2 regions of the Histophilus somni 2336 genome follow, and region 2 is predicted to be linked to the other one. Evidence: riboswitches for the same ligand, from Rfam matches in the RefSeq annotation. Region 2 holds a riboswitch; the other holds the start of a gene.
The links. A riboswitch is a leader RNA that binds a small molecule or an ion and turns the genes downstream of it on or off. The one in region 2 is predicted to bind molybdenum cofactor.

Region 1: linked by a shared signal. The riboswitch ahead of moaA (GTP 3',8-cyclase MoaA) and the one ahead of torA (trimethylamine-N-oxide reductase TorA) in region 2 are both predicted to bind molybdenum cofactor.

Annotation. Positions count from the first base shown of each region.
Region 1 is NC_010519.1:1,729,140-1,746,149, reverse strand. Features, by position in the region: gene HSM_RS07820 (phosphatase PAP2 family protein) at 1-513, shown strand, start outside; gene nagK (N-acetylglucosamine kinase) at 549-1,466, shown strand; gene HSM_RS07810 (alanine/glycine:cation symporter family protein) at 1,638-3,077, shown strand; gene znuB (zinc ABC transporter permease subunit ZnuB) at 3,150-3,935, opposite strand; gene znuC (zinc ABC transporter ATP-binding protein ZnuC) at 3,945-4,739, opposite strand; gene mepM (murein DD-endopeptidase MepM) at 4,928-6,304, shown strand; gene ompA (porin OmpA) at 6,447-7,475, shown strand; gene grxD (Grx4 family monothiol glutaredoxin) at 7,577-7,903, shown strand; gene cysB (HTH-type transcriptional regulator CysB) at 7,965-8,936, shown strand; gene purR (HTH-type transcriptional repressor PurR) at 8,987-9,988, opposite strand; molybdenum cofactor riboswitch at 10,137-10,271, shown strand; gene moaA (GTP 3',8-cyclase MoaA) at 10,260-11,276, shown strand; gene moaC (cyclic pyranopterin monophosphate synthase MoaC) at 11,286-11,762, shown strand; gene moaD (molybdopterin synthase sulfur carrier subunit) at 11,784-12,029, shown strand; gene moaE (molybdopterin synthase catalytic subunit MoaE) at 12,030-12,482, shown strand; gene nagB (glucosamine-6-phosphate deaminase) at 12,714-13,520, shown strand; gene nagA (N-acetylglucosamine-6-phosphate deacetylase) at 13,533-14,681, shown strand; gene folK (2-amino-4-hydroxy-6-hydroxymethyldihydropteridine diphosphokinase) at 14,779-15,255, opposite strand; gene pcnB (polynucleotide adenylyltransferase PcnB) at 15,252-16,625, opposite strand; gene dksA (RNA polymerase-binding protein DksA) at 16,927-17,010, opposite strand, start outside.
Region 2 is NC_010519.1:1,448,717-1,465,726, reverse strand. Features, by position in the region: gene HSM_RS06645 (Do family serine endopeptidase) at 1-883, opposite strand, end outside; gene HSM_RS06640 (YhcB family protein) at 1,012-1,425, opposite strand; gene lolA (outer membrane lipoprotein chaperone LolA) at 1,637-2,251, shown strand; gene HSM_RS06630 (replication-associated recombination protein A) at 2,317-3,657, shown strand; gene HSM_RS06625 (riboflavin synthase) at 3,710-4,318, opposite strand; gene HSM_RS06620 (MATE family efflux transporter) at 4,372-5,766, shown strand; gene hemA (glutamyl-tRNA reductase) at 5,778-7,079, opposite strand; gene gloB (hydroxyacylglutathione hydrolase) at 7,190-7,891, opposite strand; gene HSM_RS06605 (class I SAM-dependent methyltransferase) at 7,925-8,650, shown strand; gene HSM_RS06600 (NapC/NirT family cytochrome c) at 8,837-9,958, shown strand; molybdenum cofactor riboswitch at 9,991-10,128, shown strand; gene torA (trimethylamine-N-oxide reductase TorA) at 10,226-12,694, shown strand; gene HSM_RS06590 (YcgL domain-containing protein) at 12,792-13,070, opposite strand; gene yfbV (terminus macrodomain insulation protein YfbV) at 13,183-13,617, opposite strand; gene HSM_RS06580 (acetate kinase) at 13,848-15,044, shown strand; gene pta (phosphate acetyltransferase) at 15,112-17,010, shown strand, end outside.

The DNA of each region.
Region 1 (17,010 bases), 280 kb from region 2:
GTGATTATGGCATGTTCAGTTATTTTGACTCAAGGCATTAAGAGCGGTTTAAAAACAATGTTTTCTGAACCTCGTCCTTTAGTGCAAGAAATAGTGCAGAATTCAGACATGAGTACAGATGATTTTTATGCACAAAAACGCCATGAGCGGAAAAAAATAGTGTATCAATATTATCAAGAAACAAAGACAAAACAGACCACACCTGATTGGTTGATCGAACATCATGCTAATGAAACAGGTTATTCTTTCCCTTCCGGACATACAATGTTTGCGGCAACTTGGCTGCTATTAGTTGTTGGATTTGCACAATTACTTGGTCATCGCAACCCTAAAATTAAATTGCTAGTACCTGTTGTAACTGTGTGGGCGGTGTTAATGTTAGTGAGTCGATTACGCTTAGGTATGCATTATCCTATTGATCTATTGGCTTCTATTTTAATCGCTTGGTTTGTGCATTTGATTATATTTGCTTATTTACAAAGAAAAGATATTTTTGTTTTTGACAAGATATAAAAGTGCGGTTGGTATTGGTTATATTTGGAGGATTTATGTATTACGGATTTGATATTGGTGGCACAAAAATTGAGCTTGCTGTATTTAATGAAAAACTGGAGAAACGTTATTCCGAAAGAGTGGATACACCCAAAGACAGTTATGATGAATGGTTAAATGTCATTACCCATTTAGTGCAAAAAGCCGATGAAAAATTTGCCTGTAAAGGTACAGTTGGCATCGGCGTTCCCGGATTTGTTAATCAGGAAACCGGTATTGCAGAGATTACAAATATTCGTGTTGCTGACAATAAACCTATTTTAAAAGATCTATCTGAGCGTTTAGGTAGAGAAGTGCGGGCGGAAAATGATGCAAATTGCTTTGCCTTGTCAGAGGCTTGGGATAAAGATAACCAGCAATATCCTGTCGTATTAGGTTTGATTCTAGGTACCGGTTTTGGCGGCGGTTTAGTATTTAACGGCAAAGTTCATTCCGGGCAAAGCGGTATGGCGGGCGAATTGGGGCATTTGCAACTTAATTATCACGCCTTGAAATTGTTAGGTTGGGATAAAGCACCTATTTATGAATGCGGTTGTGGCAATAAAGCATGCTTGGATACTTACTTATCCGGTCGTGGTTTTGAAATGTTGTATCGTGATCTACAAGGAAAGGCGTTATCCGCTAAAGAAATTATTCGGTGCTTTTATGACAAAGACGAAAGTGCGGTTAAATTTGTTGAACTTTTTATTGAGCTGTGTGCGATTTCAATTGGCAATATTATTACCGCACTTGATCCGCATGTGATTATCTTAGGAGGAGGCTTGTCCAACTTTGATTATTTATATGAAGCATTACCTAAAGCATTACCGCAGCATTTAATGCGTACAGCGAAAGTACCGTTAATTAAAAAAGCAAAATTTGGTGATTCCGGCGGTGTACGAGGTGCGGCCGCACTCTTTTTATCACGAGATTAGTATTTTTTCAAAAGTAGAACCTCCTTTTATTGTTTTTTATTTAATTAAACGCTTTAATATTAGATTTTTTCTAATTGAAGAATATTTATTTTATATTTTAATTATTTTTGTTTTTGTTTTTTTTAAATTTGTATTTAAATACTCACGTTTCAATTTAATGGGAGGTAGATTATGTTTTCAACTATAATAATAAACATTGAACAAGCACTAAGTTGGTTTGTTGATAAATTTGATGGACCACTATGGGATTTAGCGACTATTACATTACTTGGTGTAGGTGTGTTTTTTACGTTAGCAACCGGCTTTATTCAATTACGTTTATTTCCACAAAGTTTGCGTGAAATGTGGTTTGGACGGGCTGTTCAAGGACAATCTTTAACGCCATTTCAGGCATTTACTACTGGTTTAGCCAGCCGTGTAGGTGTGGGTAATATCGGAGGCGTTGCAACGGCAATAGCACTTGGCGGGGAAGGTGCTGTCTTTTGGATGTGGGTAACGGCGTTGATTGGAATGTCCAGTGCATTTGCTGAATCTTCTTTGGCTCAGTTATTTAAAGTTAAAGATAAAAACGGGTTATTTCGTGGCGGACCTGCCTATTATATTACAAGAGGATTGAAAGCTCCTTGGTTGGCAGTATGTTTTGCAATTGCTTTAATATTTACGTTCGGATTTGCGTTTAATGCAGTTCAATCCAATGCTATTGTTGAGGCAACAAAAAATGCTTGGAAATGGCAACCGCACTATGTCGGGTTAACTCTCGTTATCGTAACGGGGTTAATTATTTTTGGTGGAGTGAAACGTATTGGTAAAGTTTCTGCTCAGATTGTTCCTATGATGGCGTTGTTTTATCTAATCATTGCGGTGATTATTTTAGGTATGAATATTGAAATGGTACCGACAGTAATAAGTCGTATTATTCAGAGTGCCTTTAATTTTGATGCGATGGCTGGCGGTATGTTCGGTGCAATTTTTTCCAAAGCAATGCTAATGGGAATTAAACGGGGACTTTTCTCCAATGAGGCTGGTATGGGTTCGGCACCGAATGCAGCAGCCTCGGCAGATGTCAAACATCCGGTAAGTCAAGGGTTGATTCAAATGCTTGGTGTGTTTGTTGATACCATTATTGTGTGTACTTGTACTGCGGTGATTATTTTATTGTCAGATAATTATGGTGGCGAACAACTGAAAAACATTTCATTAACCCAATATGCTTTACAGTACCATGTCGGTGAATTTGGCTTACATTTCTTAGCTTTTATCCTATTGTTATTTGCATTTTCTTCTATTATCGGAAACTACGCTTATGCAGAAAGTAACATTCGTTTTATTCGCAATAAACCATTGTTTATTCTCACTTTCCGTTTAATTGTGTTGTTCTTTGTGTATTTTGGTGCAGTCAATTCAGGAAATATTGTATGGAACTTTGCAGATACGGTGATGGCGATTATGGCATTAATTAACCTTGTGTCTATTGTTTTATTGGCACCGATAGTTATGTTGTTGCTAAAAGATTACCGCCAACAGCTCAAAGCGGGTAAAGATCCTGAATTTAAAATTGAACAATACCCTCAATTACTTCGTAAAGGCGTTGATCCTACTCTCTGGAAATAAATTAATTTTTCAATAATAAAAAGAAAGACGTAAGGTATTTTGGTTACCTTGCGTCTTTTTATTGTAATTTACCTAATTATTTTCTTTTTTAAATAAAGAAAGAATAAATAAGAACGTAGAGCTAATAACAACGGAAGGACCGGAAGGCGTATCATAGAATGCTGATAATGTTAATCCTAATGTGATGGAAATCATACTCACAAAAATAGCAATAATCACCATCATTTCCGGACTTCTTGCAAAACGTTTTGCCGTTGCCGCTGGAATAATCAGTAATGAAGTAATAATTAAAGCACCTACAAATTTCATACTTAATGCAATGGTAAGTGCGGTTAAAATCATTAATAGAAACTGCATTCTTTTGATATTAATGCCTTCAACTTGAGCAAGTTCAGGACTGACGGTAATTGATAATAAAGGTTGCCAAAAAAAGATTAAAATTCCTAATACGATGCTTACTCCGATGGCAATAAAATAGAGATCATCAAATCCCAGTGCCAATAAATCTCCAAACAAGTAAGCCATTAAATCTACACGAACATTTTGCAGTAAAGCAACGGTAACGACACCAAGAGATAAGCAACTATGTGCAATAATACCTAACAAGGTATCTATGGAGTATTGCGTATTACTTTCCAGCCAAACCATTAAGATCGCTAATAATACGGTTAATATTAGAATAGCAACATATGGATTGATGTGTAAAAAAATGCCTAAGGTAACACCAAGTAAGGCAGAGTGTGCCAATGTATCACCGAAATAAGCCATCTTCCTCCAAACAACGAAAGAGCCTAAAGGTGCGGTAATTAATGAGAGTAATATTCCGGTTAGCCAAGCGGGAAAGAGAATTTCAAGCATTTTTATTCCTTAATTTATTTTGTGTTTACATTGTGTAGACCGGAAATCTTGACCACAACAAATATCACCATGAATATTATGTTTATGATTATGGTGATGAGTATAGAAAGCGATATTTTTTGCGAATTGATTGCCAAAGAAACGAATAAAAACCGGATCATTGGATACTGCCTCAGGAGAGCCTGCACAGCAGATGTGTTGATTAACGCAAAGAACTTCGTTTGTGTCTGCCATGACAAGATGTAGATCATGGGAAACCATGAGAATGGCACAATTGAGTTGTTGTTGAGTTTGCTTTATCAGTTGATAAAGTTCTGCTTGTCCTGTTATATCTACTCCTTGAGTAGGTTCATCCAATACAAGTAAATTAGGCTTATTCAAAATAGCCCTAGCTAGCAAAACACGTTGCATTTCACCGCCGGACAGTTTTTGCATAGCGTTCAAACGTAAATGTTCAATGGAAAGTAATGTTAAAGCATCTTTTATATCTTGTTTATGCGTCCCTTTTCTTAAAGATAAAAATTTTTCTACGGTAATAGGCAAACTTTTGTCCAAATAAATGTTTTGTGGAACATAACCAATGACGACATTTTTGCTATAAATAACTTCACCGCTTGTGGCGGGTAACAGTTTTAATAGTACTTTGAGTAATGTTGATTTTCCGCCTCCATTCGGTCCTACAATGGTCATAATGGAATTGGGATAAATCGTTAAATTAATATCGCTTAGAATAGTCTTTTGTGCGAATGTTACATTAACGCCTTTTAATTCGATTAATGGATATTTTAGAGAGTGAATTTGCATAATAAACAAATGTCTGAGGTAAAATTGAAGTAGAAAAATAGCTTATTTTTTTTATTTTAACAAGGTGTAGTAATTATTTATGTCTATAAATTATGCGGGTGTATAATTTTTTTTATGAAATGAAATGAATTTTTAGTACAATTCTCGGTCTTATTGAAGTTCTGAAATTTTATAGAGTTGTTATTAGAATGGTGCAGCACATTAAATTAGCTAGAGATAGACGCAAAAAGAAATTCTACATAAAAGTTGCCGTTTTTTTTGTAGCTATTTTATTTATTTTAATGGGTATAGGGTTGTTCTTGAGAAACGATGTTTCTTCTCAGAAGCCTACATCCGTTGATATGCCAATTGCAAATGAAAAAAATAACAGTGAATTGTCTTATGATGATTTAGACGGTTTGGATGATGAAACGGATCAAGTTAATTTGGATAATGAAATATCATCATTGCCTGATAATGCCAAAGATGCGTTAAATAGTTTATTAGATGCAGCGGATCAGGCAATGCGGATTAAAGATCAATTTTCTCATACTGTTGTACGTGGCGATAAATTGAAAGATGTACTGGAACATTCAGGGTTGGATGAGGAAATAAGTCGTCAAATGATGGCGAGTTATCCAGAATTAAAAAACCTGAAAGCTGGCCAACAAATTTATTGGATATTGGATAATGATGGAAATTTGGAATATTTAAATTGGCTTGTTTCCGAACGTGAAGAACGTATTTATGAGCGAGTTAATGAATCTCAGTTTAAACGTCAAATTTTAGAAAAGAAAAGTGTTTGGAAAGAAGAGGTTCTAAAAGGACAGATAGAAGGATCATTTTATGCCAGTTTGAAAGCCTTGGGCTTGAGCAGTAAACAAATTGCTCAATTAACTACCGCACTTCAGTGGCAGGTAAGTCTTAATAAGTTAAAAAAAGGGGATAAGTTTGCCGTTTTAGTTTCGAGAGAGTATCTGGATAATAAATTGACTGGGCAAGGCAAGGTCGAAGCCATACATATTATGTCCGGTGGAAAAAGTTATTACGCAATCCAAGCAAATAATGGACGCTATTATAGTCGTCAGGGAGAAACTTTAGGGAAAGGTTTCGCACGTTATCCTTTATTACGTCAAGCTAGGGTGTCTTCTCCTTTTAATCTTGCTCGCCGTCATCCCGTTACAGGAAAAATACGACCGCACAAAGGGGTTGATTTTGCTGTACCTGTAGGCACGACTATCATCGCTCCGGCAGATGGAGTAGTAGAGAAAGTCGCTTATCAGGCTAACGGTGCCGGACGTTATATGATGATTAGACATGGCAAAGAATATCAGACAGTCTATATGCATTTAAGTCGCTCATTAGTCAAACCAGGGCAATCGGTAAAAAGAGGACAACGTATAGCATTATCGGGAAATACCGGACGTTCAACCGGTGCTCATTTACATTACGAATTTCATATTAACGGTAGACCTGTTAACCCGTTAACAGTGAAATTACCGGGAACAAGTAATCAAATGGCAAGTCATGAAAGAAAAGAATTCTTAGTTAAAGCAAAAAAAATGGAAAATCTGCTTAAATTTTAGGCTTTAATAAGATAAATCAGAGAAAAAATTTATCTTTTTTGTAAAATTAGGTTAAAATCCCACCTTAATTCCTAGAGATGTTTAAATCTTCGGAATACATGTAGTGCTTAATTTCTTGATAATTAATATAGAGGAAATTCAAATGAAAAAAACAATTATTGCATTATCTATCGCAGGTTTTGTCGCTTCTGTACAAGCGGCACCTCAAGCAAATACGTTCTATGCCGGTGCGAAAGCCGGTTGGGCATCTTTCCATGACGGTCTTAATCAATTTGAAAATTCTACAGAAAAGAAAGGAACAGTTCGTAATTCAGTAGCTTATGGTATTTTTGGTGGTTACCAAATTACCGATCATGTTGCTGTAGAGTTGGGTTCTGAGTATTTCGGTCAAGCGAAAGGCCGTAAAGATAAAAAAGAAGCTAAACATACCGCTCAAGGGATGCAATTAGGCTTAAAAGCAAGCTACCCTGTATTAGAAGGCTTGGATATTTACGGTCGTGTAGGTGCGGCGTTAATTCGTTCTAATTATCTTAATGTTAAAAATTTCGAAAATTCAGCAGACGGTGTGAAAAACACTTTAAAAGTTTCTCCGGTTTTCGCAGCGGGTGTTGAATACAGCCTACCTTCTTTACCGGAATTGGCATTACGTTTGGAATATCAATGGGTTAAAGGCGTTGGTAAAGCACGTAAGAATGATGGTAAACGTTTCGACTATACACCAAGTATCGGTGCGGTAACACTTGGCTTATCTTACCGTTTCGGTCAAAAACCGGTTATGGCACCTGAAGTAGTAAACAAAGTGTTCAGCTTAAATTCAGATGTGAATTTTGCCTTCGCTAAAGATACATTAAAACCTGAAGCTCAACAAACATTGGACGGTGTTTATGGTGAAATCGCACAATTAAAAACCGCACAAGTTTCTGTGGCTGGTTATACAGACCGTATCGGTTCTGATGCGTCAAACTTAAAATTATCACAACGTCGTGCGGATACTGTAGCAAATTATTTAGTCTCTAAAGGTGTTGCTCAAGATGCCATTAGTGCGGTAGGTTACGGTGAAGCAAATCCGGTGACTGGTATGAAATGTGATTCGGTTAAAGGCCGTAAAGCACTGATCGCCTGTTTAGCAGAAGATCGTCGTGTTGAAATCTCAGTGAAAGGTAGCAAATAATATCGTTATCCTTTAGTAGATTTTATAAGCCCTAAATATTTATTTAGGGCTTTATTGTATTATGCTACAATTCAGCCCGAATTTACCTTATAAGAGATATTATGGAAACTTTAGACAAAATTAAAAAACAAATCAGTGAGAATCCAATTCTTATTTATATGAAAGGATCGCCTAAATTCCCGTCGTGTGGATTTTCTGCAAGAGCGGTTGAAGTATTAATTAATTGTAATGTCCCTTTTGGTTATGTTGATATTTTACAACATCCAGATATTCGAGCGGCATTACCGAATTATGCTAATTGGCCTACTTTTCCGCAATTGTGGGTAGAGGGAGAATTAATTGGTGGTTGTGACATAATGCTAGAAATGTTTCAACAGGGAGAGTTGCAACCTCTATTATCTGAAGTCGCAGCTCGTTATCCACAATAAATTTTTTATCGAAGGTGTGTTTTGACGCACCTTTTTTCTCATTGAGATTTTAGGTATTGCTATGAAAATTCAGCAATTTCGTTATATTGTTGAAATTGTTAATCAAAATATGAATGTTACTGATGCGGCTAACGCATTGTTTACTTCTCAGCCCGGTATCAGTAAACAAGTTAGGTTGTTAGAAGATGAGTTGGGTTTAGAGATTTTTGAACGCAATGGTAAACATATTAAAGGCCTAACACCGGCAGGGGCAAGAATTGTCGCCGTGGCAAGGGAATTATTAGTTAAAACACAAAATATTAAAGCAATTGCCAATGAATATACTCGTCCAAATTGTGGAGTTTTACGTATTGCGACAACAAATACGCAGGCTCGTTATATGTTACCTTCCGTCATTAGACGTTTTTCTAAACAATATCCGGAAGTAAGTTTACATATTCATCAAGGTTCTCCTACGCAAATTTATGACGCTCTTTTATTCGGTGAGGTTGATTTTGCAATTACAACAGAAGCACAATATCTTTTTGATGACGTTGTTTTATTGCCTTGTTATATGTGGAATCGCTCAGTAATTGTCAAACCGGAACATCCTTTGGCTCAATGTAAGAAATTGACAATTGAAGCACTTGGTCAATATCCTCTAGTGACTTATACCTTTGGTTTTACAGGGGGATCTGATTTAGACTATGCTTTTAATAGTGCGGGGTTATTGCCTAACATTGTTTTCACAGCGACAGATGCCGATGTTATCAAAACCTATGTCCGTTTAGGGTTAGGCGTAGGAATAATGGCATCAATGGCACACACTGAGGCTGACAATGATTTAGTTGCACTTGATGCAAGCCATTTATTTAGATCGAGTATGACACAAATAGCGTTTAAACATGGTATTTTTTTAAGAAATTATATGTACGATTTTATTCAATATTTCTCACCGCACTTAACTCGAACATTGGTCGAGCAAGCTGAACGTTTAAGAGATAATAATGCGGTGAAAAAATTGTTTGAACATATTCAATTAGATAATAGATAAAAAAATAAATACCTACAAAAATATTATGGAGATTTATTTTAAGATAGATTTTATAGCGTTTTCACTGATTTGCGAATAACAAGCTCAGGATAAATTTCTATAATTTCATGTTCTTTCCCCTTTTCACTAATCCGTTTAAACAATAGGTTAATTGCCTGTACACCTAAACGAGATTTTGATTGATGTATCGTTGTTAAAGGGGGAGAAAAGAAGCGTGAGGCATGAATATTATCATAACCAATAACTGAAATATCATCAGGCACTTTCAAACTTTTTTCTCCAATTGCTGAAATTGCACCCAATGCCATAACATCGTTACAACAAAAGACTGCAGTCGGCAGTTTATCTTGCACAAGAATTTTATTCATACATTCATAGCCATCTTCCGGTTCAAAGAAGCCCTCCATGATCCAGTCAGGATTGATAGCCAGATTTGCTTCTTGCATTGCTTTTTCAAATCCCTGATAACGCATTACTGCGGTAGTTTTTTTTAATTCTCCGGAAATAATCGCAATATCTTTATGACCATTATCAATCAGATATTTTGTCGCAATATATCCACCGGAGAAACTGTTATCTTGGATAAGATCCGTATTTTCATTAAATGGTCCCCAATCCATGACAACCATCGGCAAATCTTCGAATGCGGCAAGGAGATTAAGAGAGTTTTGAGTATATTCAGCACACATAACGAGTAAGCCGTCAACACGTTTTTTAGCCAGCATGTCGAGATGGTTTTTGATTTTCTCCGGATTATTTTGCGTGTTGCATAGAAATAGAGAATAACCTTGTCGATAACAAAGCTCTTCCACGGAATGAATAATTTCTGCAAAATAGGGAGTTTCACAAGTTGTAACAATCATTCCTATAGATTTTGTTGTATTGACTTTTAAACTCCTGGCAACCGCACTTGGTGAGTAGTTGAGGTTTTTTATTGCTTGCAAAACTTGTTGTTCAGTTTCTTTTGCAACAAAACGTGTTTTATTGATGACATGGGAGACCGTTGTTGTGGATACTCCCGCCATTTTTGCCACATCTTTAATTGTTGCCATAATATCTCTCCATAAAATTTCACCTATTATAAAGATTGAAATGCTTAAGGTGAATGTTTATCACTTAAATTTATGTACTAAATTACAATTTTTTAATTTCATTCATTTAAGACTAGGCTAATGAGTTAAATTTCTTTAAAATACGAGCGTTATCGCATAACTCCGAGCTTGTTTACCTAAGTTGAAAAATAAGGAAACAATGCCAGCAAATATAATTGCTCAGGGATAATATTGGAAACGACTTATCCTTTCTTATTTAAAAAGGTGTCTAATGCAAAGATCTATTTCTATTCATAATGTTATTGAAAATCATCTTATTGATGCGTTTCAACGTAAATACTATTATTTACGCTTGTCTGTCACGGATATGTGTAATTTTCGTTGTAACTATTGTTTACCTCATGGCTATCGAGCGGAAAGCACAAAACCCAGTTTTCTGAATCTGGTTGAAATTAAACGATTGGTGAATGCCTTTGCACAATTAGGTACAGAAAAAGTTCGTATTACCGGTGGTGAGCCAACTCTTCGTAAAGATTTCCTGTCCATTGTTGAAAATATTCGTGCTATTGAAACAATAAAAAATATTGCATTGACGACTAATGGCTACAAAATGGCTAGACAAGTTGAGGATTGGAAAAAAGCGGGAATCAGTGCAATCAATGTGAGCGTGGATAGCCTTGATCCTAAAATGTTTCATGCGATTACCGGCGTTGATAAATTTCACGATATTATGCGAGGAATTGACCGTGCTTTTGAAATTGGTTATGAAAAAATTAAAGTGAATTCAGTGTTAATGAAATCTCTCAATGATAGGGAGTTTGATCAATTTTTAATGTGGGTCAAAGAGCGTCCTATTCAAATGCGATTTATTGAATTGATGCAAACCGGCGAAATGGCTCAATTTTTTCATCAATACCATTTATCAGGTCAAATTTTAGCGGAAAAACTTATAAGAGAAGGGTGGAGCATACAGAAAAAAGAACGTGCAGATGGACCGGCAAAGGTATTTGCACATCCTGATTATAAGGGCGAAATTGGATTGATCATGCCTTATGAAAAAAATTTTTGCACAAGTTGTAACCGTCTAAGAGTTTCGGCAAAGGGAAAATTACACTTGTGTTTATTTGGTGAAGAAGGAATTGATCTACGAGATTTATTGCAATTTGATGAGCAGCAGAACCAATTAAAAAGTCGAATTTTTACAGCATTGCAAAGTAAAAGAGAACATCATTTTTTACATATTGGCGATAGCGGTATTCGAAATCATTTGGCGAGTATTGGAGGATAAAAGGAAAATATGACAACATTTACGCATATCAATCATCAAGGTGAAGCGAACATGGTAGACGTATCTGCTAAACAAGATACTGTTCGTGAAGCAAGAGCGGAAGCATTCGTTCGAATGTTGCCGACAACATTGAACATGATCCTTTCAGGGCAGCATCATAAAGGTGATGTGTTTGCTACTGCACGTATAGCCGGAATTCAAGCGGCAAAACGTACTTGGGAACTTATTCCGTTGTGCCATCCATTGTTATTATCAAAAGTTGAAGTAAATTTGACCGCACTTCCTGAAATAAGTAGTGTTCGTGTTGAAAGTATATGTAAATTAAGTGGAAAAACCGGCGTTGAAATGGAAGCATTAACCGCCGCCAGTATTGCTGCATTGACCATTTATGATATGTGCAAGGCAGTACAAAAAGACATTGTTATTGAACAGGTTAGATTACTTGAAAAGAGCGGTGGAAAATCAGGGCATTTTATTGCTGAATAGACAAGAAGTGAATTTATAAAGATGTTAAAAGTATTATTTTTTGCACAAACGAGAGAATTAATCGGTGTTGATGAATTAGAGGTTAAAGCGGAATTTGCAACAGCAGAGCAGTTACGTCAACATCTCAGCCAAAAAGGTGATAAATGGGCATTAGCTTTAGAGAAAGGGAAGCTATTGGTTGCGATTAATCAAACGCTTAAACCGTTGGAAAGTGCGGTTCGTTCCGGAGATGAAATTGCATTTTTCCCACCTGTTACGGGAGGATAAATGCCAGATATTAAAATTTCCGTTCAAGAGCAAAATTTTGATCAAAATGCGATTTATCAATGGCTAACCGAGCCTCATAGCGTAGGTGCTGCGGTTATTTTTATCGGTAAAGTAAGAGAGATGAATTTGGGCGATTCGGTTTCCGGTTTATATTTGGAACATTATCCGGCAATGACAGGGAAAGCCTTGCAGGAAATTGTTGTCGAGGCAAAAAAACGTTGGCAACTTTATCGAGTTGCAGTTGTGCATCGTGTCGGTTTGTTAAATACGGGTGATGAAATTGTCTTAGTGGGTGTCAGCACAGCTCATCGAGGTGATGCTTATCAGGCTAATGAATTCATTATGGATTATTTAAAAAGCAAAGCCCCTTTTTGGAAAAAGGAACAAACTTGCCAAGGTACACGTTGGATTGAACATCGAGAATCCGATCAACAAGCGTTGGAAAAATGGTAAATCAAAAGGTTTATATTATCCTTTATACCGACACCATTAATGTTGCTTAATAATATGTTTCGCAATGTGGAACAATCCAAATGTAGCGGTTATTTATCTGTGATTGAGATCACTATTTTAAGAAATAGGCTAATTATTATTAGATTTAGTGTATAATTTTATTTATTATTCTATTTCTGAAATAAAACTTCATTTTGTACATGACAATATCGAAATAATTAAGGTGATTTTATGCGTTTAATTCCATTAAAAACAGCACAACAAGTCAGTAAATGGGCTGCAAAATATATTGTTGACCGTATTAATACATTCGCTCCTACTGCAGAACGTCCGTTTGTACTAGGTTTACCAACGGGAGGAACGCCATTACAGACATATAAAGAGTTAATTAAACTGTATCAAGCGGAGGAAGTGAGTTTTAAATATGTTGTAACTTTTAATATGGATGAGTATGTAGGTCTACCTAAAGAACATCCTGAAAGTTATCATTCTTTTATGTATAATAATTTTTTTAATCACATCGATATTCAGCCACAAAATATTAATATTTTAGATGGGAATACAGATGATCATGATGAAGAATGTCGCCGTTATGAAGAGAAAATTAAATCTTACGGTAAGATTAACTTATTTATGGGCGGTGTAGGGGTTGATGGGCATATTGCCTTTAATGAGCCGGCATCTTCTCTTGCCTCTCGTACTCGAATTAAAACATTAACAGAAGATACATTAATTGCCAATTCTCGTTTTTTTGATAATGATGTAACTAAAGTGCCTAAATATGCACTTACTATTGGAGTTGCAACTTTATTAGATGCGGAAGAAGTTATGTTGTTGGTAACAGGACATAATAAAGCCTTGGCTTTACAAGCTGGTGTTGAAGGAAATGTTAATCATTTTTGGACAATTAGTGCATTGCAATTACATCGTCATGCTATTTTTGTTTGTGATGAACCGGCAACACAAGAATTAAAAGTAAAAACGGTTAAGTATTTTACTGAACTGGAACAACGTGCTATTCATAGCGTGCTTGATTAAAAGGACGAAAAAATGAAATATGCCTTTATAAATTGTGTGATCTATACGGCAAAAGAAGTGCTGTACGGACATGCAGTAGTGGTTGAAAACGATAAAATTTCAGCCATTGTTTCCGAAGAACAGCTATGTAATGAAATTCAACGTATTGATTTAAAAGGTAATAATTTAACCGCTGGTTTTATTGATTTGCAGTTAAATGGTTGTGGGGGCGTAATGTTTAATGAAGATATTAGTGTCCGCACATTAGAGATTATGCAAGAAACGAATTTACGCTCCGGTACGACAAGCTATCTTCCGACTTTTATCACTTCACCTGATGAAGGGATGAAAAGTGCGGTGCAAGTCATGCGAGATTATTTGGAAAAATATCAAAATCAAGCATTAGGTTTGCATTTAGAAGGACCTTATCTAAGTGTTGAGCGTAAAGGTGTGCATCGTGATGAATATATTCGAGAAATTACGCCCGAGATGAAATCTTTCTTATGTGATAATGCGGATGTCATTACTAAAATTACTTTAGCAGCAGAAAATCCAACCGCAAAACATATTCCTGAGTTTGTAAAAAATGGGATCTTGGTTTCTTTAGGACACAGCAATGCAAGCTATGAAGTTGCAAAAAAGGCTATTCAACTAGGAGCAGGTTTTGCAACACATTTACATAATGCTATGTCGCCAATTAGTTCTGGACGTGCAATGGGTGTCGTTGGTGCAGTATTAGATAGTGATATTTATAGCGGTATTATTGCCGATGGTTTACATGTGAGTTTTGAAAATATCAAACTGGATAAAAAGTTGAAAGGCGATAAACTTTGTATTGTGACTGATGCGACAGCCGCCGCCGGAGCCAATATTGAATCTTTTCAATTTGTTGGAAAAACAATCTATGTGCGAGATGGAAAATGCTATGACGCTAATGGTACATTAGGCGGTGCGGCGGTCACTATGATAGAGTCGGTAGAAAATATGGTGAAATATGTTGAAGTTCCTCTAGATGAAACTTTACGTATGTGTAATTTATATCCGGCTCGTGCAATCGGCGTTGATGATAGATTAGGTTCGATTGAAGTGGGCAAGATTGCAAACTTAACTGTCTTTGATAATCAATTTAACGTGATTGGTACCGCAGTGAATGGTGAGTGGAAAACTTATTGTAATTTATAGTCAACGACGTCAAATCCTTCGAAAAAAAATTCAACAATGTTTAAGTTGAAAATTAGTTCAGCAAATAAGGCAAATATTATGATATTTGCCTTAAATTTTATAATTTTTGCATTTGATGATGAGTGAAATTGAGCATTATATCCGCTAATTTTTCGCCATGAGGTAAAATGAGATGTGGTGCAATTTCATAAAGAGGAATGATAACAAATTCACGATTTTTCATATCGTAATGAGGAATTGTTAAGCGTTCATTTTGGATAATTTCATTGCCATATAACAAAATATCTAAATCTAAAGTACGTTCACCCCAACGACGTAACCGCACTCGTCCTTGTTGGTTTTCTATATGTTGTAATTGATCCAATAGGGCTATGGGATCTAATTCGGTTTTTAAACAAGCAACCGCATTCACGTAATCCGGTTGATCTTGTGGACCAAGAGGTTTACTTTGATAAAAAGAACTTACCGCACTTAATTTACAACTTTTGAGTTGAGCTAATGAACCTAGTGCCAGATTTAGTTGTTGTATAGGCGTATCAAGGTTACTTCCTAAAGCGATATAAACAGTCTTCATGATGATAGCGTAGATTTCCGATGTTTTTTTGAACGATAAAATTTCTTCTTCGGTTTCGGATTAAGGCGTTGTTGTTCTTTTATTAAACTTTCACGTTGATCTTGGTTACTAAGTTGATATTCATGCCACCAAGTTGCCAATTCAATTGCCTCACCCCCCTCTATTTGTGCACGCATAACGAGGAGATCAAATGCCGCCCTAAATTTGGCATGTTCCATGACTCGCATCGGAGCAGAACCGGTGCGTTTAAGCAGTTGAAGCTGTAGAAACCAAATATCTCGGATGACAGTTGTATGACGACGTGGTGCGGCAAGTGCGGTACAAAAAGCATCTAAAATATCATTACTTGCTAGAGCATAAGCATCATGATTATTGAAACTACCTTCATTTTTGAGTGTTTCAACTTTCTCTCTTAGCGGATACCAGAAGAAAGCGGCAAACAAGAAGGCAGGATTAATTGGTAAGTTATCGGCAACTCTTTCATCTGTAGAGGTAAGAGCGGTAATAATCATTTTTTCTGCAAAGCTATCCGCTTTATCGGTGAAATAAGATGTAAGCGTGGGAAATAATTGATCAAACAATCCGTATTCACGTAACAACTGATAAGTTTTTATACCATAACCCGCTTGTAAAAGTTTTACACTTTCGTCAAAAAGTCTTGCCGGAGGAATATTTTTTAATAAATGAGCCATTTTTTTGATAGGTTCTTGGCTAGGCTTATCCAAAAACATATCCAGTTTTGCCATAAAGCGAATAGAACGAAGCATGCGTACAGGATCTTCTTGGTAGCGTTTAACTGGATCGCCAATTAAACGTAACTTTCCGGCTTTGAGGTCTTCAATGCCGTTGAAATAATCACGTAATGTATTATTTTGCGGATTATAATAAAAGGCATTGACGGTAAAATCACGGCGTTCGGCATCTTGTTCAATAGTTCCATAAACATTGTCACGCAATAGCATACCGGCATTATTTTGTTTTGCCTGGCGTTCATTATGATTGTCCGTGTGTGCTGCACGGAATGTTGCCACTTCAATAATATCACGTCCAAACATAATATGAGCTAAACGGAAACGACGCCCCACTAAACGACATTGTCGTTGAAAGATAGCTTGAACTTGCTCAGGTTTAGCATTAGTTGCAACATCAAAATCTTTTGGCTTTTTGCCTAATAATAAATCTCTTAAACAACCGCCAACAATATAAGCTTCATAACCATTACGATGTAATTTTTCTACAACTGACAGTGCATTACGACTGATCATACGTGGCATAATTCCGTATTGAGACGCCTTGACAACATATTTATTGTGTTGATTTTTGTGTATCGATCGCTGTTTTGTTGCAATAAAAGGCGACTCAGTTCGCATTTCCTGAGAGATAGTTTTATGTTTTGAAGTAGAAACTGTTAGAGGCAAATTTGAGCTTGGTAATTTAGCTACTTTATTTTTTTTTCTTAACAGATTTTGAATAAATTTTAAAATAATAAACCCCTTTTTTAATATCTTGTAGTTTTATAAAAATTCAAAAGTGCGGCAGAGAAGACCGCACTTTATTTGTATTAACACTAACAATTGATTTATGTTCTAAAATTTCTTTTAAGCTAACAAACCAACTATCAAAAAACGTTTCCAAAATTTATTTTTACATTATCCAAATTTGATCAATTGGTTAACCGATCATTTGTTTTTCACGAATTTCAGCTAACGTTTTACAATCAATACAAAGATCTGCTGTCGGGCGAGCTTCTAAGCG
Region 2 (17,010 bases):
CAATATTGAATTCTTTTGCTAAGTTGGCATTCAATTCACCTCCTTTAATACCGAGTAATCCTCGACGAACTTCGCCAAATTCAATAATTTGCTTAACTAAACTGATTGCCATATTACTTGGAATCGCAAATGCAATTCCCGCATTTCCGCCACTTGGAGAAATAATAGCAGTATTAATCCCTATAAGCTCACCATTTAAATTTACTAATGGTCCTCCGGAATTACCTCTATTTACAGCAGCATCAGTTTGAATATAGTTCTCATAAGCTCCGCTATCAAATCCTGTTGAACGCCCTAATGCCGAAACAATTCCCGATGTTGCGGTTTGCCCCAAACCGAATGGATTACCGATAGCAACTGTAAAATCCCCAACTCTTAATTTATCAGAATCAGCGATCTTAACTGCGGTCAGATTTTTAGGATTTTCTAATTGAATAAGTGCAATATCCGACATATCATCCTTGCCAAGAACCTTTGCCTTGAATTCACGCCCATCTTCTAATTTGACCGTGATTTTATCAGCCTGATCAATCACGTGATTATTTGTCAATACATAACCTTTTTCTGCATCAATAATCACTCCAGATCCAATACCACGAAAACTCCGCGGTGCACGACTGCTAAATCCTTCAAAACCAAAGCTGTCACCAAAAAAACGGCGAAACTCTTCAGGAATTTCATTATTGAAAGAAAAATTATTTTTTTGTTTCCCTTCTACCGCAATAGAAACCACTGCGGGTAAAACTTTTTGTAACATTGGTGCTAAGCTTGGAAGAGATTGTTCATCAACTGCCATAGGCAAACTTGCTTGAACATTAATTGATGTTGTTAGAACACTTAACCCTAAAGCAATACCGGTTAAAACAAAGCTAGATTTTTTCACTTTTTTCTCCATTTAAATCATACATATCGCTAATTTAAGACAGAAAAAATACAAAAAAGTTTCAGAAATTCAAAGAGATTAAAGAAAAACAGCAAAATAGGCACCTCAATGTGCCTATTTAGAAATAGTTATTTTTCAGCTTTAAGAATACCTGATGAACCCTCAGAATAATCTCTAGGCTGATTATCTTTTGATTTATCTTGTTGTGACGAAATAGATTCCGTGGCTAATAAATGCGGTGAAAATAATTCTTTCTGTGCCAATTCAGGCAATAGTGTTGTAGATGAATTAGCTAAATGTAAATAAAGTTTTTGATAATCCTGTGCAATATTTTTTAACAACTCTGCACTTTCAGCAAAATGTTGCTCTAATTGTCGTTTCTGATTGTTAAGTTGAATTTTCACTTGCTCCAACTCAGCCTCTGTTTTTATCTGTTTTTTGACCGTTCCTTTAGTGAAACGCAATAATAAGTAACCGATAAAAACTCCAATACATAAACCAATTAATGCACTTTGCCATACCTCAGGTGCCCAATTTTGCATAAGAAATACTCCTCAAATAAACTGTTAAACTACCAAGTTGTATTATAGCTAGCGAAAAAAATTTTTCTTTGCACTAGATCACAGTATCATAAACTGAACGGAATATTATTTATTTTTTAGGGGTTATACTTATCTTTTATGATATGTTATACAACATTTCAGCCTTTTGATTATATCGAATCAATTCATTTTCAATTGAAAAGGACAAATAATGAAAAAATATCTAAATTTAACCGCACTTTTATTAGTAGGTATCAGTAATGTAACTTGGGCAAATGCGGTTAATGAGTTACAAAATCGTTTAAATAAAATTGATGTGTTAAGTGCTGACTATACACAACAAGTGACTGATGCACAGGGAAAAAAAATACAGCAAGGTAGTGGAAAAATACAACTCAAACGTCCTAATTTATTTCGTATGGACAATGAAACACCTCAAGAAAGTCAAATTATTGCAGATGGAAAAACATTATGGTTCTACGATCCTTTTGTTGAGCAAGTAACAGCAAATTGGGTTGAAGATACCTTAAGCGATACCCCCTTTGTTTTGCTAACAAGTAATAATCCAAGTCATTGGCAACAATATATTGTTGAGCAAAAATCCGATACGTTTATTATTAAACCAAAATCTAAGAAAAGTACCATCAAGCAATTTAATATTCGAATTGAAAAAGATGGTGTATTAAAAAATTTTAGTACAATAGAGAAAGATGGGCAAAGTAACTTGTATATTCTGCGTAAGATTACCAATCCAGCCTTAAATGATGCAATATTCACATTTACCTTGCCTAAGGGCGTTGAATTTGACGATCAACGTAAAAAATAATTAATTAAAATTGAAATGATTGGACGTAATAAACGTCCACTTTTAATCATTTAATGGAGTTTTATATGTCCACTTTTTCACTTGATTTCTCTCACTCGGCATTTCAACCCTTAGCCGCAAAAATGAGACCGCAAACACTGAAGCAATATTGTGGCCAAGAACATTTAATCGGAGCTGGAAAGCCACTATATAAAGCCATTGAAAACGGACATATTCATTCTATGATTTTTTGGGGCCCGCCTGGTACAGGAAAAACAACGCTGGCAGAGATTATTGCACAACAAATTCATGCCCAAGTTGAGCGTATTTCTGCAGTTACCGCCGGAGTGAAAGAGATTCGGGAAAGTATTGAACGGGCAAAACAAAACCGTTTAATGGGTCAACAAACTATTTTATTTGTTGATGAAGTTCACCGTTTTAATAAAACCCAACAAGATGCTTTTTTGCCTCATATTGAAAACGGCACTATCATTTTTATAGGTGCAACCACAGAAAATCCATCATTTGAATTAAATAATGCGTTACTCTCTCGTGTCAAAGTTTATATTTTGAAACCTTTAACTACATCTAATATTGTGACAGTGTTACAAAATGCCATCCAAGATGCAGAGCAAGGATTGGGAAAAGAGCGGTTGATTTTCGCTGAAAATGTTCTTGAAACCTTAGCTGAATATGTCAATGGGGATGCCCGTTTAGCACTAAATTGTTTAGAACTCATGGTGGATATGGCAGATGAAACAGAAAAAGGGAAATTGATTAATCATCGTCTCCTAACTGAAGTATTAGGGGAACGACAGGCTCGCTTCGACAAGCAAGGGGATCGATTTTATGATCTAATTTCCGCTCTACATAAATCTATTCGTGGCTCCGCTCCCGATGCTGCTTTATATTGGTATGCTAGAATTATTACTGCCGGAGGTGATCCTCTCTATGTTGCAAGGCGTTTATTAGCTATTGCCTCCGAAGACGTAGGCAATGCCGATCCGAGAGCAATGCAAGTAGCACTTGCAGCATGGGATTGTTTTACTCGAGTTGGTGCAGCTGAAGGAGAACGTGCTATCGCACAAGCGATTGTATATTTAGCTGTTGCACCTAAAAGTAACGCTGTATATGTTGCCTTTAAACAAGCAAAAAAACTCGCAAAAGAAATGCCGGATTATGATGTACCGGTACATTTGCGTAATGCACCAACTCATTTAATGAAAGAGTTGGGATATGGAGCAGAATATCGTTATGCTCATGATGAACCTAATGCCTATGCGGCAGGAGAAAATTATTTTCCAAAAGAATTAAAAGATACGAAATTTTATTTTCCTACAGATCGTGGACTGGAAATTCAACTTAAAGAAAAATTAGCACGATTGCATAATTTAGATGAGCAAAGCACAAAAAAACGCTATAAATAGATACAATTGTGAGAGTACACTCCCACAATTTTAGATTTTAGGCAAAATGAATTTATCTGTTTGCCAAGTATCGTTCTACTGTGTCCACAACCGCCTGTGTTTGAGAATCTATTTCAATATTGACTAAATCACCTATATCATATTTTGCAATCACAGTGCGGTTAATTGTTTCAGGAATTAAATTCACACAAAAGCACTGCCCTTTGACTTCGCCAACGGTTAAACTAATTCCATCAATAGCAATAAATCCTTTAGTTAACACATATTTCATTAATTCAGCTGTAGGCATTTCAAACCAAATTTGCAAATTATTCTCTGCTTGAATACGATTTTGGATTGTTGCAGTGCAATAAACATGACCGGATAAAATATGCCCGCCAATTTCATCCCCCATTTTCATTGCACGTTCAACATTAACAAAATCGCCTACCGCTAAATTACCTAAATTTGTAATACGTAATGTTTCCGCCATTAAGTCGAAGCTAATCAAATCACCCTTAATTTCTGTAACCGTTAAACAAACACCATTATTTGCAATAGATGCACCAATTTCTAAATTTGCTAATAAATCCTGTGGCATTTTAATTACCTGTGTTCTAAAATTAGCTTTCTCAATAATAGACTGAATTTGTGCTGTTCCTTGGACAATTCCTGTAAACATATAAAGTTCTCTCTAAATAAATATTTCCAATATTATAGCAAAATCGGATTTTTATGAAATTAACTCGTTTTCAACAATATCACACAGAAGCTAAAAAATTAATTGCCATCGCTACCCCTATTTTACTTGCACAAGTAGCACAAAATTCCATGGGGTTAGTAGATACAATAATGGCTGGACGTGTTAGTGCAGCAGATATGGCTGCCGTTGCAGTTGGGGCATCTATTTGGTTACCCCTAGTATTATTTGGACATGGCTTATTACTTGCCTTGCCTCCAACAATCTCTTATTTAAATGGTTCCGGACAACGAGATCATATTGCTCATCAAATACGCCAAGGCTTATGGATTGTTTTTATTAGCTGTATTCCTCTTGGCTTATTAATCTACAATAGCGATTTTGTCATTCAATATATGAAAATGGAAGAAAAACTTGCCAATATTACCATCGGTTATTTGCGTGCAATGTTATGGGGATTACCTGGTTATTTATTATTAATTAACTTCCGTTGCTTAAATGACGGCATTGCCAAAACAAAACCGGCTATGGTGATTACATTTTTTGGCTTACTATGCAATATCCCTCTAAACTATATTTTTATTTACGGCAAATTAGGTATTCCGGCGTTTGGAGCGGTTGGTTGTGGCATTGCAACAGCTATTGTCAACTGGATAATGTGCTTAATGATGATCGTCTATAGTAAGCATGCTAGAAATCAACGTGATCTCAAGGTTTTTGAACATTTATTTGAAAAACCTGATACGAAAACTTTGGCAAAATTATTTCGTTTAGGATTGCCTATTGCGGTTTCTTTATGTTGTGAAGTGGCATTATTTGCACTTACCTCACTATTATTATCACCTCTCGGTACTCAAGTTGTAGCAAGCCATCAAATTGCACTAAATACCAGCTCCTTTGCATTTATGTTACCTATGTCTTTAGGTATGGCTACTACTATTCTTGTTGGTCAACGTCTAGGCGAAGGCAAAATAGATAATGCCAAGCAGATATCTTTCTCTGCTCTTACTGTAGGTTTATCTATTGCTTTCCTGACGGCATCCATCATCTTTTTCTTCCGCTATGAAATAGCAGCAATTTTTGTAAATGATAAAGAAGTGATTGCTATATCAAGTAGTCTGCTGATGCTCGTCGCACTTTATCAATTTTCGGATACAGCTCAAGTAGTTTCCAGTGGTGCATTACGGGGATATAAAGATACACAAGCTATTTTATACATTACCCTTTTTTGTTATTGGGGCATTGGCATGCCGTTAGGATTTTCCTTATCAAGAACCGACTGGATTATTCCAAGTATCGGTGCTGCCGGCTTTTGGGTATCTTTTGTAGTGAGTTTAACAATCGCTGCTATTTTACTGCTTTGGCGTATGTATAAAATTCAACAACAACCAGCACCTATTTTATTGGCAAAACTGGATAAACTTAAATAAATTGTACTTTCCTAGGACTTAACTGCATGAGAAAAAGCCTGTAAACCTTCTGTATTACCGGCTTTTACCATCGTTTGCATAGCTTGAGTAGGTTGATGGATCAGCTTCTTAGTCAGTTTATGACTCAACTCTTGTAAAACTTGCTCTGTATTCTCACCATTTTGCAGAGCCTGCAAGGCTTTTTCGAGTAAATCTTGTCTAATTATCTCCGCGCTTTCTCGATAATTGCGAATCAAATTAGAAAATTGATGTACTTTAAGCCATTCAAAGAAATCTGCACTTTCTTGCTGAATAATATGTTCAGCTTGTTGAGAAGCTTGTTCACGTTGGTTGATGTTATGTTGAATAATATTATGTAGATCATCTACAGTGTAATGATATACAGATTCAATTTCCCCCGCACTTTCCTCCACATCACGAGGAACCGCAATATCAACAATCAGCATTGGTTTGTAATGACGCATTTGCTGTGCCTGTTCAATCAAGTTTCGGGAGATTAAAACATGAGGACTGCCGGTAGAGGTAATAACAATATCTGCTCTCTTTAACCCTTCCGAAAGTCTGTCTAAACTAAAAATATCTATCTTTTGTGTTGTTTCTAGTTTTTCCACCAATTTTTCCGCACGAGATAACGTACGGTTAGCAATAGCTAAGCCGTTCACTCCATGACGCAATAAATGACGGCTGACTAATTCAATGGTTTCTCCGGCACCCACAAGCAAAATATTCAAATTGCGTAAGCTATCAAAAATTTGACGAGCTAAACTACAGGCTGCATAAGCAACCGATACCGCACTTTCTCCAATATGAGTTTCAGTACGAACTCGTTTTGCCGTAGCAAAAGTTTTTTGAAATAAGCGAGATAACTCAGTACTCATCATGCCAATATCAGAATGCAGTGAATAATACTCTTCACTCATTTGATAGGCCTGTTTTACTTGACCTAAAATTTGTGGCTCCCCGAGAATCAAAGAATCTAAACCGGAAGCAACCCGCATTAAATGACGAGATGCTTGTAAATTCTGCTGACTATATAAACAACTTTTCAGTTCTTCTAAATCTACTTGATGAATATCTGCAAACCATTGAACACAACTATCTAACCAGACTTCATCATTTTGAGGTCCAACATTTTTATTATGTAAATACACTTCCGTTCGATTGCAAGTTGATAAAATCACCGCACATTCTGCCAGCTGAGTTTGTTTAATTTGCTTCAATGCCAACAAACGCTTTTCGTCAGAAAAAGCAACTTTCTCTCGTAGTGCAACAGACGCAGTTTTATGATTAATACCGAGAACAAGAATGGTCATAAATAATTTATTGTTGGGAAATTCATGTAAAAAACGTCGCTATTCTAATAAATTGTCTCACATTGAGCAAATTCGATTGTCTATCAATACAATAGAATTGCTAATTTAGGTTAAAACATATCTTTTGCTTTACGCAACTCAATAAATTCCTCAAGGCCCTCAACTTGCAAAAATGGGTTAATTTGTTTTTCTAATGCTAATGTTGTCGGCAAACTGGGATTATTTTCTGCTCTTAGTTTTTTTACTTTTTCAAGTTGCTTTTGAACCGCACTTTTATTTTTGCCTGTAGTTAAAGCAAACGCTAAATTGCCTAACGTATATTCATGAGCTGGGCAAACTATTGTTTCATCCGGCAAGGATTTGAGTAACTGTAAAGAAGTAAACATTTGCGAATAGTCTCCCGTAAAAACACGCCCGCAACCAGCAGAAAATAAAGTATCTCCACAAAATAAATGACCATCTACCAAAAAACTAAGATGCTGTGCCGTATGCCCGCCGGTCGGTAATACATCTATATGATATTCATCAATAATTAACCTTCCTGCATCAATGACTTGTGTCACCCCTTGATCGGCACATTCTGCCGGACCATAAATATGAACATGAGGATAAAACTGCTTAAATTCAGCCAAAGCACCAATATGATCCCTATGGTTATGTGTGATCAGCAAAGCTCCAATCACTAAATTTTGTGCCTGTATAAATTGAGATAATGCAGCTATTTCCGGTATATCGATCACAATTACAGATAAATTCTCTCGTTTATACACCCAAATATAGTTATCATTAAGTGCAGGAATAGGAATTAACATCAAGCTCCTCCAAAGGGTATCAAGTTAGAAAATATGAAATTCAACATAAAATCAGTAAAAAATTATCGATTGCCGATGAGTTGGCAACATATCCAAAAAGGAACAACGTATTGTAGCCTAATCAATGATTTTTTTGCAGATTGGTTTCCAAAAGTCTTGGGCGATCAGTGGCTCATGATTGGCGGATTAAGTGCTGAATTAGAACTCAATTTACCTTTACGCCACAAAATAATCCTCATGCCGGAAATGACGAAAAATCCTACCGCACTTTTTCCAGCTAATCAAAACGTAACAGAAGAAATTAGTCTGATACAAGCTGATCCATTACAACTTCCTTTTGTACAACAATCTATTCACGCTTGCGTATTAGCCAATACATTAAACTTCACGCAACATTCCCATCAATTATTAGGTGAAATAGCCAGGGTTTTAGAAAATGACGGTTATCTCTTTATTTCCTTATTTAACCCTTATAGCCCATTGATTTTCAAACAAAATTTAAATCATAAAAATCAAACCGCACTTCCCTTTAAACAATATTTCACTTGGCGTATCCTTGATTGGATAAAATTATTAAATTTTGAAATACTCGATCAAGTCAATTTGAGTGAAAAAAAACAACAAGATTGCTTTTCTCCTTTAACTTTAATAGTGGCACAAAAAAGAACCTATCCTTTTCCTCTGCATAAGATAAAAAACAAAATTGTACCATATCAATCCTTTCAATTTATGGGTGAAAATACTAAAAATGCCACATAAAATTACGCATTTTATTTCACATATTCACTCTTAAATTTAAATATTGATCTACGTCAAGAGCGGTGCAAATAGCCGTTATTTTTCGTGTGTGCCTAGTGAATTACCAACATCATATCGTTACAATATAAGAGTATGATTTTTTTGTTGTAATTGATTTATTGAATTTTATTTTTGGGGGAAAAGCGAATGGCAAAATCAAATAAAAAATGGCTGTTTAGTGGAATCGTTGGTGTGTTATTAGGGGTGATTATTTTAGCGGGAGTACAGTATGCAATGAAAGCAACCAGTACCACTGAATTTTGCGTTTCTTGCCATTCAATGCAACAACCTCAAGCAGAATGGGAAGCCTCTATACATTTCTCTAACCGAAAAGGGATTCGTGCCGAATGTGCGGATTGCCATATCCCGCAAGATAACGTTTTCCATTATGTGAAAACAAAAGTCTTTGCAGTGAAAGATCTTTGGCATACTTATGTTACTGATAAATTGCCTGATGAAGAAGCATTTGAAAAGCATCGTTTAGAAATGGCGAAGTCCGTTTGGCAAGATTTAAAAGAATCAGATTCTGCCACTTGTCGCAGTTGTCATAGTTTCGAAGCAATGGAAATGTCTTCGCAAACACCGACAGCACAAAAAATGCACAAAACCGGCATCGAAACAAATCAAACTTGTATTGATTGCCATAAAGGTATTGCTCATTTTATGCCTGAAATAGAGGTTGATGATACAGCCGCATATGGTGAATTAACTAAACATGCAGGAGAATTTAAGCAAACCGATAAAATATTATATAGTTTGGCAATGAGTCCGGCACAGCTGGCACAAGGCGATGAAGTGCGGTTAATGCCGTTTGCAGAAGTGAATGATTGGAAATTGCAAGATGACAATGTTATCGGCACAATTCACGGTTGGCAACAAGTAGGGGCGGAAACAATAGTCTATGCACAATTAGGGCAACGCATTATGTTGGCTTTAGGTGATGGAATTGAGAAAAATGTGAACGTGTTGCAAACTGTTCATGACAAAGTCACAGATTCTGAGTGGAAAGAGGTTACGTTTGAAATAAACGTGGCAAAAAATGCACTAACGTCTAATTTAGAGGCATTAAATCAGTTTGGAAATAATTTAAATCAAACTCATTGTAGTGGTTGTCATGCACCAATTGGGGCAGATCATTACACTGCAAATCAATGGATTGGTGTTGTAAATTCGATGAAAGATCGTACATCAATGACAGCAGATGACGTACGATCTGTAACAATCTATTTACAACGCAATGCCAAAGATTTTGGCGAAAAAAGCCATTAAGCTACGCTTAAAGGAAACGCTGAAATTTTTGAAAAAACTGACGACTCCGAGCTTGTTGACCTAAGTTGCAAAATAAGGTTGCAAGCCTGTAACATTGTCAAATGTTGCACATGGTATAACTAGAAATGGTTGTGCCACTCCCTTTAGAAAGGTGTCGAAAATAAAACTTTCACAATGTGTTGGAGAAAGTGCGGTGTGTTTTCTAACCGTTTCGATGTCTTTTCTTTCACCAGTTCATTGTGAGCCTAGTAAATAACGAGGTTTAAAATGAAAACACAAAATAAAGTTAATACAAGTCGCCGTGATTTTTTAAAAAATTCATCATTAGGCGTGGCTGGCGTATCTCTAAGTGGCGGTGTTGTCGGAACATTAGCTTCGAAAGCTGTTGCGGCTGAACAACATACCGTTGTAACAGCTGCTCATTGGGGGGCTTTAGGTGTAGTTGTAGAAAATGGCAAGGTAGTTAAATCAGGATCTGCAATGCCAATTTCAGTCGAAAATGAATTACAAAGCGTAGTAGCTGACCAACTTTATAGTGAAACAAGGGTAAAATATCCAATGGTTCGTAAAGGATTTTTGGAGGGTAATAAAGATACCAGTTTGCGTGGACGTGATGAATGGGTTCGTGTTTCTTGGGATAAAGCCTTTGAGTTAGTTGCAGGTGAAATGAAACGTGTTCGTGATGCTTATGGTGCAGGCGGTATTTTTGCCGGTTCTTATGGTTGGTATAGCTCAGGTGCATTACATGCTAGCCGTACTTTGTTACAGCGTTACATGAATGTTACCGGTGGATTTGTCGGAGTCAAAGGGGACTATTCAACAGGTGCGGCACAAGTAATTATGCCTCATGTATTAGGTACAATTGAAGTTTATGAACAACAAACCAGCTGGGAAACCGTTTTAGAAAATTCAGATATTGTTGTTTTATGGGCTGCCAATCCTCTTACGACTTTGCGAATTGCATGGACTTCCACCGATCAACAAGGTATTGAGTATTTCAAAAAATTGAAAGAAAGCGGTAAACGTATTATTTGTATTGATCCAGTTAGAAGTGAAAGCTGTGAATTCTTAAATGCAGAATGGTTACCTGTGCATACAGGCACCGATGTTCCTTTAATGTTGGGGATTGCACATACGTTGGTTACTACAGATAAACATGATAAGGCATTCTTGAAAAAATACACTACTGGCTATGATAAATTTGAACAATATTTATTAGGAAAAACTGACGGTCAACCGAAAGACGCAAATTGGGCAAGCAAAATTTGTGGATTACCTGCAGATATCATCAAACAGTTAGCTGCTGATTTTTCGTCAAAACGTACTATGTTAATGGGCGGTTGGGGTATGCAACGTCAACGCCATGGTGAACAAACTCACTGGACATTAGTTACTTTAGCGGCGATGCTGGGACAAATTGGGTTACCTGGAGGCGGATTTGGTTTCAGTTATCATTATTCTAATGGTGGTGCACCTTCCGCAGTCGGTGGTATTATTGGTTCAATTACAGCTAATCCATCACTACAAGCCGGAGAAAAAACATGGCTTGATGATACATCAAAATTCTCTTTCCCATTAGCACGTATTGCTGATGTATTGCTGAATCCCGGAAAAACAATTGATTATAATGGCTCTAAAGTGACCTATCCTGACATTAAGTTAATTTATTGGGCGGGTGGTAATCCTTTCGTTCATCACCAAGATACAAATACATTAGTGAAAGCATGGCAAAAACCTGAAACTGTTATTGTCAATGAAGTTAACTGGACACCGACTGCTCGCATGGCGGATATTGTATTACCAGCCACAACGAGCTATGAACGTAACGACTTAACTATGTCCGGTGATTATGCCATGATGAATATTTTTCCAATGAAACAAGTTGTTCCTCCACAATTTGAAGCGAAAAATGACTATGATATTTTTGCAGAATTAGCCAAACGTGCAGGAGTAGAAGACAAATTTACTGAAGGAAAAACGGAAATGGAATGGTTGCAAGATTTTTACAACGTGGCATTTAATGCAGCACGTAAAAATCGTGTACTTATGCCGAAATTTGAAAAATTCTGGCAAGAAAATAAACCTGTTAACTTTAAACCAACTGAAAAATCAAAAAAATGGGTACGTTACGAAGCATTCCGCAATGATCCTTTACTGAATCCACTTGGTACACCATCAGGAAAAATTGAAATTTACTCTGATGTTGTCGCAAAAATGAATTATGATGATTGTAAAGGTCATCCATATTGGTTTGTTCCTGAAGAATTTGCAGGTAATACAACGACGGAAGCCCCTTTAGCATTAGTTACACCACATCCTTACTATCGCTTACACAGTCAATTGGCTCACACATCGTTACGGAAAAAATATGCAGTAAACGATCGTGAACCTGTGTTAATTCATAAAGAAGATGCAATGGCTCGTGGCATCATGGATGGTGATATTGTTCGTATTTTCAACAAAAGAGGACAAGTATTGGCAGGTGCGGTAGTTACTGAAGGAATTATTAAAGGTACGGTCGCATTACATGAGGGGGCTTGGTATGATCCGGCTGATTTAGGTCAATCAGAACAACCTTTATGTAAAAATGGTTGTGCCAACGTACTGACACGTGATGAAGGTACTTCAAAATTAGCACAAGGTAATTCCCCGAATACATGTATTGTTCAAGTGGAAAAATACACAGAAGCCGCACCGAAAGTGACGGTATTTGACCAACCGAAACGGTCTGTGTAGCATAATTTATACATTTAAGGCGATCTATGATCGCCTTTATTTTTTCAAAAGTGTCAAAGTGCGGTAAAAATTTTAAAAAATCATATCATTGATTATGTCATTTATTGTGCTTAAGATACTGTCTTTCTTGTTCAAGTAAATTTTCTTGCTGTTTTGGCATCTGCAAATAAAATCCATTTTGTTTAATTTGTTGTTGCACATCTTCATTATTAGCATTAATCAATGATTTTTGTCCTGCTAAATTAAATAACATCACAAAAATTGGCTTGCCGAATGACTCAAGTAAGGAAGATGGAACGGAATCAAAATGCCCCCGTTTTTCAATATAAAGATACATCCCTTCTTTTCTTTTAGTCTTGTAAATAGCACAAAGCATTTTCTTTCCTTATCTAGTGAAAAAATAAGCTACTTGATACCCAAGTGCGGGGAAAATTTTACTATATTTACCCCATTAGATGTATCACTTGCTGTTTAGCGATGAACTTCGTTCAAATACTCTGCCAAAACTCAGTATCTAATTTCTGTTCAGCTTTACGCAATAACCCTGCCAAATCCTGATACGTTGGTTGCTCAATAGAAACAAGATTAGTATTTTTTTGCTGTAACACCTCAACTATCTTATCAAACCATACCTTTGTTTGTGGAGGTAAAGGCAACTTTGATCGTTTACCTAGCCAATATAGACCTTGTAATGGCAAGCTCAACGCAAACAAAGCGGTTAAAACTGCAATAGCTAAAGCAACCAGATCATGTTTTATATAAACTTGTTGCCAAACTAATGAAAATACTGCTAAAAACGGCATAAATTTTTGTGCAAATAATGTTACCTTAATAACTCGATTTTCAGGAAAAATAATACTCAGTTTAGGTATTGAAGGCCAAGTTTCCAAATAACGTTGACCTAATTTTAGTGTTTGATACATATTCGTTTAGAATTATTTATAAAAAAATCTATCATTTTTATCAAGAAAATTAAACGATGAGTTTGATACATTTTTTGATAAAAGTCGTATTTTTTAATTTTACCAATTTATTTTATTATCTGAAAAGTATATTCTATGCAGGGCAAAGACTTTCATGTCAGTTCATTTACTTGGAATATTGTTGAGTAAATGAATTTATTTTTTAACTTAACTTTCAAAATAGGTCTCGTATGTCTCAAAAATTAGTCCTAATTCTTAACTGCGGTAGTTCATCTTTAAAATTTGCTATTCTTGATCCAGTTTCAGGTGCTGAAAAATTATCAGGTTTGGCCGAGGCGTTCTACCTACCGGATGCCCGAATTAAGTGGAAACTTAATGGTGAGAAAGGTAATGCAGATTTAGGTGCCGGTGCAGCACATAGTGAAGCATTAAACTTTATCGTTTCAACTATCTTAACTGAAGATCTTAAAAATTCAATCGCAGCCATTGGACACCGTGTTGTTCATGGAGGTGAAAAATATACCAAATCTGTTGTTATTACCGATGAAGTTATCCAAGGCATTAAAGATGCTGCTGAATTTGCTCCTCTTCATAACCCTGCACATTTGATCGGTATCGAAGAAGCATTTAAAGCATTTCCTCATTTAAAAGATAACAACGTAGCCGTATTTGATACAGCCTTCCATCAAACAATGCCAGAAGAAGCTTTCTTATACGCTCTGCCATATTCTTTATACAAAGAACATGGCGTTCGCCGTTATGGTATGCATGGAACCAGCCACTATTTCGTGAGTCGTGAAGCTGCCAAACGTTTAAATATTGCTGAAGATAAAATAAACGTAATTACCTGTCATCTAGGCAACGGTGCCTCTGTTGCTGCAATTCGCCAAGGTAAATGTATTGATACTTCCATGGGCTTTACTCCACTGGAAGGCTTGGTGATGGGTACTCGTTCCGGTGATCTTGATCCAGCAATCATTTTTTACATGCACAATACGTTAGGCATGTCAGTAGCTCAGATTGAGGAAACTTTAGTTAAAAAATCAGGTTTGTTAGGTTTAACAGAAGTAACGAGTGATTGCCGTTATTCTGAAGATAACTATGAAAAAGAAAGTGCTGCAAAACGTGCATTAGATGTATTCTGCTATCGTTTAGCAAAATATATCGGTTCATACATGGCTATTATTGGCGAAAACTTAGATGCGATTGTCTTTACCGGCGGTATTGGTGAAAACGCCGCCTTGGTTCGTCAAATTACTTTAAATCATTTAAAACTATTTGGTTATAAAATTGACGATGAGAAAAACTCAGCAGCTCGTTTTGGTAATGAAGGTGTTATTACAGCGGATAATACGCCAATCGCAATCGTTATTCCAACAAACGAAGAACTTGTAATTGCACAAGATACTGCTCGTTTAAGTTTCTAATTGTAATCTATAGGCTGCCGATAAATTCGGCAGTTTCTTTTTTAACAACATTATTTAAGGTTTTTTTATGTCTCGTACAATCATCCTTATTCCTATTAGCACCGGTGTTGGTTTAACCAGTGTAAGTTTAGGTTTAATCCACGCTCTTGAACAAAAAGGGGCAAAAATCGGTTTCATGAAGCCAATTTCGCAACCAAGTACCGATGAAGATAAATTAGACCGCACTACTTCAATTGTGCGTACCAGTACAACACTTGAAACAGCCGAACCGTTTATGCTAAGTGTGGCTGAAAATCTAATCGGTCAAAATCAATCCGATGTGTTACTGGAAAAGATTGTTGAAAATCATCAACAACTAGCTAAAAATAATGAATTGATTATTGTTGAAGGCTTAGTTCCAACTCGCAAGCATGGCTATGCAAACAGTATCAACTACGAAATTGCAAAGGCGTTAGATGCTGAAATCGTATTAGTTGCAGCACCTGCAACAGAAACGCCGGCAGAGTTAAAAGAACGCATTGAAGCAGCGGCCTCCCAATTTGGCGGAAAAAATAATCCAAACTTACTTGGTGTCATAATTAATAAATTTAATGCCCCAATTGATGAATCCGGACGTACTCGTCCAGACCTAAGTGAAATTTTTGATGCTTACCAACATAAACAAAATAACCTTAATGAGGTTTACAAGCTATTTGAAAAAAGCCCTATTAAAGTATTAGCTTGCGTTCCGTGGAATGCGGAGCTTATTGCAACTCGTGCTATTGATTTGGTCAATCATTTAGGTGCTTCTATTCTACATGAGGGTGATATTAAAACTCGTCGTATTCGTAGTATTACTTTCTGTGCTCGTTCATTACAAAATATGGTTGAGCATTTCAAAACAGGTAGTCTGTTAGTTACCTCCGCTGATCGTCCTGATGTCCTAACCGCCTCCGCACTTGCTGCGACTAACGGGATCGAGCTAGGTGGTATTTTACTCACAGGTGGTTACAAAATTGACAATCAAATTAAAAAACTATGCCAACCAGTATTTGAAAATACCGGCTTACCTATTTTTCGAATTGAAGGTAATACATGGCAAAGTGCATTGGCTCTACAAAGCTTCAACCTTGAAGTACCTGTTGATGATAAAGAACGCATCGAAAACATTAAACAATACACAAGCCAACAATTTAAATCTTCATTTATTGAAAATTTAGTTGCCGCCTCAACTCGTCCTCGTCGTTTATCTCCTCCTGCATTCCGTTTTCAATTAACTGAGTTAGCTCGTGCAGCCAAAAAACGAATAGTATTACCTGAGGGAGATGAACCTCGTACAGTTAAAGCTGCTAGTCTTTGTGCAGAACGTGGTATTGCAGAATGTATCTTATTAGCAAATCCTGATGATGTTAAACGTGTTGCTGATGCTCAAGGCGTTGTATTAGGAAAAGGTATTACAATAATTGATCCTGTCTCTGTACGTGAAAATTATGTAGACCGTTTAGTAGAATTACGTAAAGCCAAAGGTATGACTGAAACGTCTGCACGAGAGCAATTAGAAGATACCGTCGTATTAGGCACTATGATGCTTGAGGCTAACGAAGTCGATGGACTTGTTTCAGGTGCGATACATACAACAGCGAATACTATTCGTCCACCGATGCAAATCATTAAAACAGCACCTGGTAACTCAATTGTTTCTTCAATCTTCTTTATGTTATTACCTGATCAAGTGCTTGTTTATGGTGACTGTGCAGTTAATCCTGATCCAACTGCCGAACAATTGGCAGAGATTGCAATTCAATCTGCTGATTCCGCAAAAGCATTCGGTATTGATCCAAAAGTGGCGATGATCTCTTACTCAACAGGCACGTCAGGTTCCGGTGCTGATGTTGAGAAAGTAAAAGAAGCAACTCGTATTGCCCAAGAAAAACGCCCGGATTTATTAATAGATGGCCCATTACAATATGATGCGGCAGTAATGGAA